DNA from 2 places in the Vallitalea sediminicola genome. Region 2 is predicted to be linked to the other one. Evidence: predicted binding sites of a transcription regulator. Region 2 holds the regulator's gene; the other holds the start of a gene.
The links. Region 2 encodes HrcA, which represses chaperone genes, less so after heat shock. Its sites were predicted from a motif close to TGTTAGCACTCNNNNNNNNNGAGTGCTAACA; they were not measured.
Positions count from the first base shown of each region.

Region 1: htpG (molecular chaperone HtpG) is a predicted target of HrcA. The motif match lies at 2,281-2,311, and genes of this name have one in related genera.

Region 1 is NZ_BTPT01000023.1:30,172-37,028, forward strand. It holds lysine riboswitch at 21-204, opposite strand; gene htpG (molecular chaperone HtpG) at 270-2,162, opposite strand; gene ACX6CF_RS10140 (DUF5721 family protein) at 2,351-2,839, opposite strand; gene ACX6CF_RS10145 (DNA-3-methyladenine glycosylase) at 3,011-3,598, shown strand; gene ACX6CF_RS10150 (M18 family aminopeptidase) at 3,692-4,987, shown strand; gene ACX6CF_RS10155 (DegV family protein) at 5,154-5,993, shown strand; gene ACX6CF_RS10160 (ABC transporter permease) at 6,043-6,849, opposite strand; gene ACX6CF_RS10165 (hypothetical protein) at 6,842-6,857, opposite strand, start outside.
Region 2 is NZ_BTPT01000013.1:48,956-55,812, reverse strand. It holds gene dnaK (molecular chaperone DnaK) at 1-909, opposite strand, end outside; gene grpE (nucleotide exchange factor GrpE) at 1,029-1,622, opposite strand; gene hrcA (heat-inducible transcriptional repressor HrcA) at 1,638-2,672, opposite strand; gene hemW (radical SAM family heme chaperone HemW) at 2,957-4,096, opposite strand; gene lepA (translation elongation factor 4) at 4,106-5,917, opposite strand; gene spoIIP (stage II sporulation protein P) at 6,020-6,857, opposite strand, start outside.

The sequences.
Region 1 (6,857 bases), on a different contig from region 2:
TGTGAAAATCAATATTAAACATCACAAGTAGCACCCCATATATAATATTATTATATATGACAGTTATATAGCTATTGACTATATACCCAGACAGAAAATAAAACAGGTATTTTCTTCTTCGGCATAGTACCCTTTCAGTAATTATCACTTTTGCCTGGACAAATCAAATCACTTACTAATGTAAAATGCTCCTCTACCATACTAAACTATTAAATTTTGTATTATAATATCACTAATGTAGAAATTTGTCAAATATAATCAAGTAATGTTTAGATTAATTTTTTAAGAATCTCATTGCTTCTTTCAATAAATCTAGTCATTGCTTCAGGTGTTAACTGTTTATGACTGATCATAGCTAAATCATAAATTTGATTACAGAATATCTCAGTGTTTTCGTTATCCTTATTTTCAATGATATATTTTACTAATTTGTTTTTCTTATTAAGTAGAAGACTTTCATTACTTGGCATAGCGGTACTATCCATTCCGAACATACCATACATTTTACTCATATCCTGCATTCTACGAGACTCTTCAGGTAATATTATCATGGCAGAGATGTCTTCTGATTTTAGATTTTCCATATTTACGCTAAGGTTTTCATTGCTAAGAGCTTTTCTGAAAATAGTTTGAACTTCTTCATTAAGCTTTTTGCTATCTTCCTCACTTGTACTATCTTCATCTTTTAGACTATCTGTCAAGTCAGCATCTATTCTTGCAAATTTTATATTATTTTCATTTTCCTTCATTTCCATATGAGATATGAAAGGTTGATCAATAGTTGCATTCATTATGACAGCTTCCATACCATTATCTTTAAACATCTTAATATATTGGGATTGAAGTGTTTCATCTGTTACATAGTATACTTTATTTTCATGCTTTTCTTTATTTCTTTCAAGATATTCTTCAAGAGTTACATAATCACCTGTTGTTGTTTTATATAAGACTATTCCCTTAGTTTTATCAAAGAATTTATCATCTTTTAAGCAACCGAATTTAATGAATGGATGAATATCATCCCAGAATTTCTCATAGGATTCTTTTTCTTTTTTAAATAATGAATTAAGTTTGTCTGCAACCTTTTTACTAATGTATGCAGAAATTTTCTTAACAAAACCATCATTCTGTAAGAAACTTCTTGATACGTTAAGTGGTAGGTCAGGACAATCCAAGACACCTTTTAATAATAGTAAGAATTCTGGAATAACCTCTTTGATATTGTCGGCAACAAAAACTTGGTTGTTATATAACTTGATTTGTCCTTCCATTGTATCAAATTGATTACCTAATTTTGGGAAATAAAGTATTCCTTTTAAATTGAATGGATAATCCATGTTAAGGTGAATCCAGAACAATGGTTCTTTGAAATCCATAAAAATCTTTCTATAGAATTCTTTGTATTCTTCATCAGTACACTCATTAGGTTTCTTTAAATATAATGGAGTAGTATCATTCAATGGTTTTGGTGCTTCAGGTTCTTTAACTTCACCATTTTCTTCTTCATTTTCTACCTTAGGTTCTTCCTTATTAGGATTGGTAAGATAGATTTCTATAGGCATTAGAGAACAATATTTCTGTATTGTACTTCTAACTGTGTATTCATTTAAGAAATCTTTTCCTTCATCACCGATACTTAATGTAATTTTAGTTCCTCTTTCAGTTTTATCACTATCGCTCATTTCATATTCATTACCGCCGTCACTTACCCAGCGTACAGCTTTTGAGCCTTCTTTATATGAAAGAGTATCTATTGTAACATTTTCTGCTACCATAAATGCAGAATAGAAACCAAGTCCGAAGTGACCTATAATCTGATCTTCATTAGCCTTATCCTTATATTTATTAAGAAAATCTTCTGCACCAGAGAAAGCAATTTGATTAATGTATTGCTTAACTTCTTCATCAGTCATACCAATACCATTATCTATAAAAGTCAAAGTTTTTTCTTTGTCATCAACAATAACCTCAATTTTGAATTCAGTATTTTCAGATAGAGACATTTCGCCCATTGCATTTAATTTTTTTAACTTAGTTATAGCATCACATCCATTAGAGATAAGTTCTCTAACAAATATATCATGGTCAGAATATAACCATTTCTTAATTATTGGAAAAATATTTTCACTATGGATGGATAAATTCCCTTTTTCAGTACTCATTCTTAACTCCTCCTAACGTTTTTCGTAAAATATTATTAATTTATGTTATAAATTATGTGTGTATTATTAAAACTTATATAAGATATAATAAATGTATTTCTAAGAGATGTCAAGAAAAAATTAGCACTCATCTTGGAAGAGTGCTAACAAAAAGAAGTATACTTAATGAATATCCCGTATATATGCCTTTATACAGCGATACCATGTTTTTTAAAAAATGTTTTTACTGAACTATCCCAATAATTTTCTAATGTTTTATCTAATGTAAATATACTGATGGAACTTCCAGTTGTACATTTGAGAATATTATCTTCAAATAAAATATTGATAAATAATCCATTGATATTATCAGCTTTAGTATTCAATTGATGTTTAGCAACTATGCTTTCTATTTTATCGTGGGGTAGAGTGAAAACAATTTTAAGATATGAAGGAGTTTTATTTCCTTTTATCATATAGAAAGCTATATCCTTTATTTCTGACCATTTAACCAGTTTTCTATCTCCAAGTATTTCTACCTCATCTGACGATAGGTATTTTTTATTTAAATCACAAGATATATTGAATTTAGTAAAAGTATTAAGTTCAACATTTGATACTTCAAATTCATCAAACATTGTATCTCTTAATAGATTATTCATAAAAAGTTTTATATCGATTACGTTAAAAGATATCATATAGCACCATTCCTTCCAGAGCATCAATCTAAATTGTACTCTTAAAGTATATCATACAAAATAGAGGTAGAACTTTCAATACTTTTATTGTAATATTATTAAGTAAGTAGTATATCACCAAAACCAAGTGTTATTTTCAAAAACATGTATAGAAAGTAGAGTTGTTTACATATGAATAAATTAAAGAGAGATTTCTATGAAAGAGATACATTGATAGTAGCAAAAGAATTATTAGGTAAGCATCTAGTATATAATGATAACGATGAAGAGGTTATTGTAAAAATAACTGATGTTGAGGCATATAAAGGAATTGATGATAAAGCTTGTCATACTTATGGAGGAAGAAGAACACCTAGAACCGAAGTAATGTGGGGTGAAGCTGGACATGCGTATATTTACATTATATATGGAATGTATTATTGTCTTAATGTAGTTACAGAAAATATTGATAATCCATGTGCTGTTTTGATTAGAGGAGTAGTTACAGTTAAAAATATTACTAAAATGTCTTACAATAGATATGATAAAGCTTATGAAGAGCTCAATACTTATCAAAAGAAAAATTTTTCTAATGGACCAGGTAAACTATGTAAAGCATTATCACTTGATCTTAATCATAATGGAATTGATTTGCTTTCTGATAATTTATATATATGTGATGGTGAAAATAATATAACTTATGTTAAAAAATCTAAACGAATTAATATTGATTACGCTGAAGAAGCGGCTGATTATTTGTGGAGATTTTATATAAAATAAATATGTTAAATCAAAAACTTAACCAACAAATGATTTAATTTAACATATATAGATTAATCAAGTTAAATAATGAAAAAGAAAGGAAAATAAAAAATGAGAACAAGTATGAGTTATGCAAAAGATTTAATGACATTCATAAAAAACAGTCCTTCCCCATATCATGGAGTTATTGAAGGGAAGAAATTACTTGATAGAGCAGGATTTACACAATTGAAAATGAAAGATGAGTGGCAGGTACAAAGAGGTGGTAAATATTATATTATCCCTTATTCATCAACAGTCGTAGCTTTTACAGTAGGAGAATTAGTTGACGACATGGGATATAAAATAATAATATCACATACAGATAGTCCAAGTTTCAAGATAAAACCTATTTCAGAAATAAAAACAGAAAATTACATTACACTCAATACAGAAGTCTACGGAGGACCTATATATTATACATGGTTAGATAGACCTTTGTCACTAGCTGGTAAAGTAGCACTGAAATCTGATAATCTGATGAAACCAATAATAAAATATATAGATTTCAAGAAGTCCATACTTACAATACCAAGTTTGGCTATTCATATGAATAGAGATGTCAATGAAGGTGCCAAATTTAATCCTCAAAAAGATATTTTACCTCTTATTGGACAAATTAATGATACACTGGAAAAAGATAATTATCTAGTATCACATATTGCAAAAGAACTTGATGCTGAAGTAGGTGATATCTTGGATTTCGAACTCTTCCTCTATTTAGTAGGAGAGGGAAATATCATTGGTATCAATGAGGAATTTGCACAATCTTCAAGATTAGATAATTTGGCTATGGTATATAGTAGTCTTTCTGCAATTACTGAAATAGAAAATAAAAGTGGTATTAATATAGCTGGATGTTTTGATAATGAAGAAATAGGAAGCAGGACTAAGCAAGGTGCCGATTCAGTAATGTTCGCTAATATATTAGACAGAATATCAATGGCACTTAGTAGAACTAAATCAAAACACTATAGAATGTTAGATGAATCATTTATGATTTCAGCTGATGCCGCTCATGCATTACATCCTAATGCTGTAGAAAAGAATGACCCAACTAACAAACCTTTACTTAATGAAGGAATAGTGATTAAGTTAAGTGCTAAACAAAGCTATGCCACAGATTGTGAATCAACAGGTGTAATTCAGCAGTTATGCCATAATATAGATATTCCATATCAAAAATATGTTAACAATTCAACTATACCAGGAGGAAAAACGCTAGGACCCATTACTACATCCTATGTGCCTGTAAAAACAGTAGATATTGGAGTGCCTATGCTTGCAATGCATTCAGTTAATGAATTAGTAGGAGTAAAAGATTTACTGGATATGGACAAATTATTTAGTAAGTTTTATAGTTTATAAATATTAAAATGTTGATATGTAGTATAAAATGTTAAGTTTTACACAAAATAATTTATGTTAATTAACTAAAAAGATAAAAGAACCTTTTATTATTTTTTCATATATGGTAATATTAAGTAGTATTAATAACTACATTGTGCAGTATAGATGTTGAGGAGGCTATTCATTGAATTTTAAGATTGTAGTAGACAGCAGTTGTGATATAACTAATAAGATGAAACAAAATATGAACGTAGAGATAACCCCACTTACCATAGAGCTAGAGGGTACAAGATACAGGGATGACGATTCATTTCAGGTTGACGAATTTGTCCAAGAAATGAATGCGAGTACAAATGTACCTAAGACTGCATGTCCTTCACCGGCAGAGTATATTGATAGATTTGCAGGTGAAGAAGAAAACGTATTTGTTATAACTTTATCTAGTAAATTAAGTGGAAGCTATAACAGTGCTGAAATAGCAAAAGATATTTACCTTAGTGAAAATGATAATAAGAATATACATGTATTTGATTCACTTAGTGCATCAGCGGGTGAAGTATTATTGACATTAAAAATTGATTATCTAGCAAAATTAGGAAAGACTTATACACAGATAGTAGATTCTATCAGCAACTATATAAAAGAAATGAAAACATTATTCGTACTAAATAAACTAGATAATCTTGTGAAAACTGGAAGAATGAGTCTAGTAAAGGCTGCTATAGCCAATGTACTTAATATAAAACCTGTATTAGCTTCTAATGGTAAAGGCGAAATAATTATGATTAACAAAGGTCGAGGGATTAATAAAGCCATTAGCAAAATGATTGCAGCAATTGGCGAAACAAAAGATAATCTTGAAGATAGCCTGTTAGTAATTGCACATTGTAATTGTTTTAAAAGAGCTAATTCGATAAAAGAAAAGGTTAATGATACGTATAATTTTAAAGATATATTTATTGTCGAAATGAAAGGTTTATCTTCTACTTATGCTAATGATGGAGGAATAGTTATAGCCTTTTAAAGGTCATTTTTTAGGGGAGATGCGTTATAGGCACCTCCCCTTATTTTAATTATTCATTCAGTTTATTTACTTTTTTTTCTGCAAAGACAATAAGCTCATATAGACCTGTTGCCAACAATGCTAGTATGATGATACTCATCATTACCCAGTCCATTTTCAGTACTTGACTACCGTATACAATTAATTGACCAAGACCAGCTCTGCCAGCAATGAACTCACCGATGATTACACCAATAAACGATAATCCTATATTAACTTTCATTGTACTGATGATATTGGAAAAGTTAGCTGGAATGATAACTTTTTTTAGTACATCTATTTTTTTGCCATTGAAGGTGTAGATGAGTTTGACTTTTTCTTTATCCACATTCATGAAGCCATTAAAAACATTAATGATTGTAACTACTATAGCAACTGTTAAGGCGGTTATGATTATTGATCTTGTATTATGACCAAGCCAAACAATAAAAATAGGTGCTAATGCTGTTTTGGGTAAACTATTGAATACTATGAGATAGGGTTCCAGTATTTTTGATATCTTATTGTTCCACCATAGAATAATAGCTATAATAATACCTAAGATGCTTCCTAATACAAAACTTATTATTGTTTCATACAAAGTTACCCATATGTGATAGAGTAGGGAACCATCCATTAACATCTCTATAGAGGTTTTAACTATTCTCGATGGTGAGCTGAATATAAAAGAATCGATTACTCCTAATAGTGAACATATTTCCCAGGTAATTATAAGTACTAATAAGATAATTATTTGATATAAAAGGATGATTTTTTTTTCTTTCTTAACTTTTCTAAGATACTTATTTTGCTCAGGTGATATATTATGATTAATCATTCTTATCT
Region 2 (6,857 bases):
AGATGCTGAAAGACCTGAATCTCTTAATGAATTATTAACAGGACCCATTGTTTGTTGAACAAAGTCAGCTGTTAATTCATCAAATTTAGCTCTAGTAAGTGTAATATCCAAATGTTTTGGTCCTTCTTGTGTAGCAGTGATGAATGGTAAGTTAATATTAGTTGTTGTTGCTGATGATAATTCTTTTTTAGCTTTTTCTGCTGCTTCTTTTAATCTTTGAACAGCCATCTTATCATTAGTTAAATCTATACCATCTGAAGTCTTGAATTCTTTTATAAGGTGATTCATAACACGTTCATCAAAGTCATCTCCACCAAGTTTGTTATTACCACTTGTAGCTAATACTTCAATGACACCGTCACCGATTTCAATGATAGATACATCAAATGTTCCACCACCAAGATCATAAACCATTATTTTTTGTTCATTTTCATTGTCAAGACCATATGCTAAAGCTGCTGCAGTAGGCTCATTGATAATTCTTTTTACTTCAAGACCAGCTATTTTACCTGAATCTTTTGTTGCTTGTCTTTGACTATCTGTGAAGTAAGCAGGAACTGTAATAACAGCTTCTGTCACTTTTTCACCTAGATAGCTTTCTGCATCAGCTTTTAATTTTTGAAGAATCATTGCAGAAACTTCTTGAGGTGAATATTTTTTATCATCAATAGTTACTCTAAAATCAGTACCCATATGTCTCTTGATTGAAGCTACTGTTTTATCTGGATTAGTAATCGCCTGTCTTTTAGCAGGCTCTCCTACCAATCTTTCTCCATTCTTTGTAAATGCAACAACTGATGGTGTTGTTCTAATACCTTCTGCATTAGCAATTACTACTGGCTTTCCACCTTCCATAACTGCAACACATGAGTTAGTTGTACCTAAGTCAATTCCAATTATTTTACCCATTTAATTTCCTCCTTCATATCAATACACTCGTCAATAGGACGATTATTATTTTTAATAACATCTATATATAAGATGCACAATATCATAATCATGCATTCTATATTTTTATTTTAGTAATATTAATTTACTACTTTTACCATGCTATGTCTTAAAACTGAATCATTGTACATATATCCTTTTTGGAATACTTCTGCAACTACATTTTCGCCCAAATTTTCATCATCAGCGTGGGTAACGGCGTGATGGAAATTAGGATCAAACTCATTTCCTTCAGCTTTAATTTCCTCAACTCCAAGTTCATTAAGAGCACTTATAAGTTGTTTGAATATCATTTCTACACCTTGAGTAAAAGGTAACTCCTTTTGTTCTTCTGATATACTATCAAGTGCACGTTCAAAATTATCTACAATCGGCAATAATTTATCTAATGTTTCTTTAGCTCCATTTTCATACATCATGGATTTTTCTTTTATAGTTCTTTTTCTAAAGTTATCAAATTCTGCCATTGTTCTTTGTAATTTATCTACATATTCGTTAACTTCATTTTCTTTTTGTTTCAGTTTTTTATTCATATCATTTTCTCCAGTAGAATCTTCTTCTAATTTTACATCTTCAACATTTTCTAAATTTTCTTCTGAATCTTTTTGACTATTATTTTGTTCAACTTCTTCTTCATTAATTTTTCCATCTTTGATTTCTTCTTCTTTAGCCACTATATAACCACCTTTCTATTTTAACTTGTTAATAATATCTTCCATCTTTGACATTAAACTAGAAAGAGAACCTATGGTATTTTCATAATCCATCCGCTTAGGACCGATAATACCAATAAATCCAATATTCTCTTCACCAAGCTTATAGGTTGTAGTGATTAAACTACAATCTTTCATTTCATCAATAACATTTTCATTACCAATAGTAACTTTTATATTAACACCATTTTCTTCTAATACAGTATAGACCATATCTTTTAGAACTTGTTTTTCTTCAAGTCTATGTATTAGATTGGTAGCTTTTGAAATATCGTTGAATTCTGGAAACTTAAGTATATTAGTTGCACCAGATGTATAAATCTCTGTGTCATCAACAGATTTTATCGTATCAAATATTGCATCTAATACTTTATTAACAATGTCTGCGTTATTTCCAGCAAAATCTTTGAGTTGTTGAATTAACGGTAAATTAATTTGTTCTAGTGTAAGTCCATATAACTGCTCATTAAGCACAAAAGTTAATCTATTCAACATTGTTTGATGTACTGGTTCATTAATATTAATCATATAGTTTTTAATAATATTACCATCTGTAACTATAACAGCCAGTATTCTTTTCTTTTGTATGCCTATCAATTGTATGTTTTTTATCTTAGCTTTATTAATCTGTGGTGATGAAACAAGCGTAGCATAATTTGTTTCATTCGCAAGCATCTGAGCAATATTTTTCAACAAGGATTCAATCCTATCTACTCGTTGAAACAGCTGTTCTATATACAAACCATTATTAATTTCATCATGATGAAGATTCATGAGTCTGTCAACATATAGCCTATACCCCTTATCAGATGGTATTCTACCTGCAGAAGTATGAGGTTGCAATATAAGACCTAACTCTTCTAGATCAGACATTTCATTTCTTATAGTAGCTGGACTTATTCCTAAGTCATATTTTTTTGAAATTGTCCTAGAACCTACTGGTTCAGCTGTATCAAGGTAATCTAATATTACTGCTCTAAGAATTTTTATTTTTCTATCGTTTAGTTCCATATTCGCACCACCTTCTAATAGCTAAAATAATAAAAACATCAGTCATACTTAATAATAAATATTAATAAGTACAGTATGGTTAATATGTAACATCAATAAACTTCACGAAACTCATTTGATATTTTTCTGTTAGCACTCTGCTCTAATGAGTGCTAATGCTTGAAATAAAAATATCACTTGCAGATAGATTTGTCAAGTAATTTTACGAAATTTAATTATTTTTTTTATGAGAAACACATTTGTGATATCTTTTAATCCCTATGTTTATGCCCATAATAGCTAAATTAATCAAATAAAAACATAGCTAATGCAAAATTACTAACATCAATTCCCTTAGGGGTTAATTTCAATCTAAATCTATCATCAGTTATTAGTCCTTTTTCTATAAGTTCTTTTACAACCTCTTTATAATAATAGTCTATTTCATGTCCCCATCTATTATAAAAATCAATTTTGTCTATACCCTCTAATAATCTTAGCCCTAAAAACATATATTCTTCAATTGAAGTCTTTTTACTGATTTTATTAGTACCTTCCTTAAGTTTTTCAATATCCCCATTGATATCTATATATTTAGTAATATCATCAATATTTTTATAGCGAAACCCTTGAAAATATGAGGAAGCTCCTAACCCCAGCCCTATATATTCTTCTTCTTTCCAGTATACCTTATTGTGATAACATTCTTTATCATCCAACGCATAATTAGATATTTCATAGTGTTTATATCCATTCTCCTGCAACGTATTATGAATCAACCAAAACATATTACGTTCTACATCTTCACTGGGTAGATCAAGTTTATTATCCTCATATAACTTAGAGAAATTAGTTCCTTCTTCGATTATTAATGAATAATAAGATATGTGTTCTGGTTTAAGATTGATAATCTTTTTCAAATCATTTTCTAGGTCACTGATATTTTGGTTTGGTAAAGCAAACATTAAGTCAATATTTATATTTTTAAAACCACTATTTTTAATCAAATTATAATTTAGTAAAAATTCATCCCACGTATGGATTCTTCCTAATTTTTTTAATAATTTATCATTACATGATTGCAATCCAAGACTTATACGATTTACACCAGATAATAAAAGTGTTTCTATTTTCTGTTCATCAAGGGTCCCTGGATTTGCTTCTATTGTTATCTCAGCATTCTCATGGATATTATAATATAATTTTAGGGAATCAAATATTTTTTTTATATCAGCGCATGACAGAATAGACGGTGTACCACCGCCTACAAATATACTTTTCACGCTATATTCTTTTGTCATTTCGCTATAATTTTTTATCTCATTAATTAATGCTTTTACATATTCCTTTTTTACATTATCTTTATTATCAAATGATAAAAAATCACAATAATTACATTTACTTTTGCAAAAAGGAATATGAATATATAAGCTAATATTTTTCATCTTAAACACCTAATCATCTAACTTAAGCACACTCATGAAAGCTTGTTGAGGCACTTCTACATTACCTACCTGACGCATTCTTTTCTTACCTTTTTTCTGTTTCTCAAGAAGTTTTCTTTTTCTTGATATATCTCCACCATAACATTTAGCAAGTACATCTTTTCTCATTGCCTTTATAGTTTCTCTAGCGATTACCTTATTACCGACAGCTGCTTGTATTGGTATTTCAAATAGATGTCTAGGTATTTCTGTTTTCAATTTCTCAGCTATTTTTCTTCCTCTATCATATGCTTTATCAACATGAACAATAAAAGATAATGCATCTACGACTTCTTTGTTTATCAGTATATCCAGTTTTACAAGTTCAGATTCTTTGTACCCGACTAATTCGTAATCAAAGGATGCATAACCTCTTGTCCTGGATTTCAAAGCATCAAAGAAATCATATATTATTTCATTCAGTGGTAGTTCATAAGTCAGCATAGCTCTTGTTGCTTCAATATAGTTCATGCCGAAATATTCTCCACGTCTTTCTTGGCAAAGCTCCATTACTGTTCCTATATAATCTGTTGGAACCATAATCTCAGCTTTTACTATAGGTTCTTCCATAGTCCTTATCTCTGAAACATCTGGTAAATCAGTAGGGTTAGCAAGGTCAATGACTTCACCATTATTTTTGTAGACTTTATATATAACACTTGGTGCAGTTGTAACTAAATCAAGATTATATTCTCTTTCTAAACGCTCTTGTATGATTTCTAGATGTAGTAGTCCCAAGAAACCACATCTGAATCCAAAACCAAGAGCTATTGATGTTTCTGGTTCAAAATTAAGTGCTGCATCATTTAATTTCAATTTATCTAATGCATCACGTAAATCTTGGTATTTGGATCCATCCGCTGGATATAAACCACAGAAAACCATAGGGTTAACATTTTTATAACCTGGTAAAGGCTCACATATTGGATTACTAGCATCTGTTATAGTGTCCCCAACCTTAGTATCCTGAACATTTTTAATACTGGCTGTTATATAACCTACAGTACCTGCTTGCAAAGAATCAGCTGGTATAAATTGTCCAGCTCCAAAATACCCTACTTCAACTACTTCAAATTCTTTTTCAGTAGCCAGCATACGTATTTTCATGCCCTTTTTAACGTTTCCTTCTTTTATCCTGCAAAATACTATGACGCCCCTATAAGAGTCGTATAAAGAGTCGAATATCAACGCTTTCAATGGTGCATTAATATCTCCCTTGGGAGCTGGTATCTCTGCTACGATTTTTTCAAGCACACTTTCTATGTTAATGCCTTCTTTTGCAGATATCAACGGTGCATCTTGTGCATCTAATCCAATGACATCTTCAACCTCTGCTTTTACCCTATCAGGTTCAGCACTAGGTAAATCTATCTTATTAATTACTGTAACTATCTCTAGATCATGTTCCAGAGCTAAATATACATTCGCTAATGTTTGAGCTTCAATACCTTGTGCAGCATCAACCACAAGAACAGCTCCTTCACATGCCGCTAAACTTCTAGATACTTCATAGTTGAAATCCACATGTCCAGGTGTATCAATAAGGTTAAATATATACTCTTCACCATCTTTAGCTTTATATACCAGCCTGACGGACTGAGCTTTTATTGTTATACCTCTTTCACGTTCTAACTCCATATTATCTAAAACTTGAGCCTGCATTTCTCTAGCAGTCAATAGTCCTGTTAACTGAATGATTCTATCTGCTAATGTTGACTTACCATGATCAATATGTGCAATTATACAAAAATTTCTTAAATTATCCTGTTTAAATTTTGCCACAGACCAACATCCTCCTTAGCCCATTTTCTGTTGGTTATTATAGCATATATATATATAATTTAGCAACAAAATATATTTTTAAATTAATAATGGTTTAATGTTTTATTTTATGACTTCATATAAAATTTTCGCTAGAGGCTCCATAGCATTCATTGCTTCACTAACTGTATTTGTCTGAGCACCTACCTCAATTAATAAAGATTTTGGTTTTAGATGTAGATTATATCTATATCCCCTGAGATATATTTTTCGAGTAAAATTAGGATACAGTTCATTAGCTTTCAATTGCATCTGAAAACTAAATGCCATATTATCAACAACATACTTATTAGGCATTACTGGATATAAGGCTAACCCATTAAAAAACATGATTTTAGCGGTTTGTTCTCCATTAAGCTTATTAACTAACCTTACGTTACCTCTAACTCCATCCCTATGAATATCAATCATAACTTCTATAGAAGGGTTCTTTTTAATTAAATCTTTTAGCGGTGCTTCAATTCTCTGATAAGCTTCATCCCTATCAATTTTTCCATTAATAATATCATATTCTTTTCTATGATGAAGAACTTTTATTTTATATTTTTCTTCAAGTATACGTGCTAATTCATCTCCTACTCCTACAACAGTATCTTCTTTTTTACCCTTTACACTATCCACAAAACTTTCTTGTGAATGGGTATGGTAAATTAACACTTTTGGTCCATCTCCACTCATATCTATGGACATATCCTTGCTTAAGAATTTATCAATAGGAAATTTATCTTGTGTCGGATTAATACTAGGATCAAATGTGTATAAGTTCGATTTTAAAAAAGAAAAACTATTAAGTTGCTCCATAGAATAATTAGTTGTATTGACTACAGGTATCTGCTGTTCCAATGTATGAGATGAAAAAAAGCTTTCATCATGTTCATAGTGTTCCAAATCATTTTGGAAT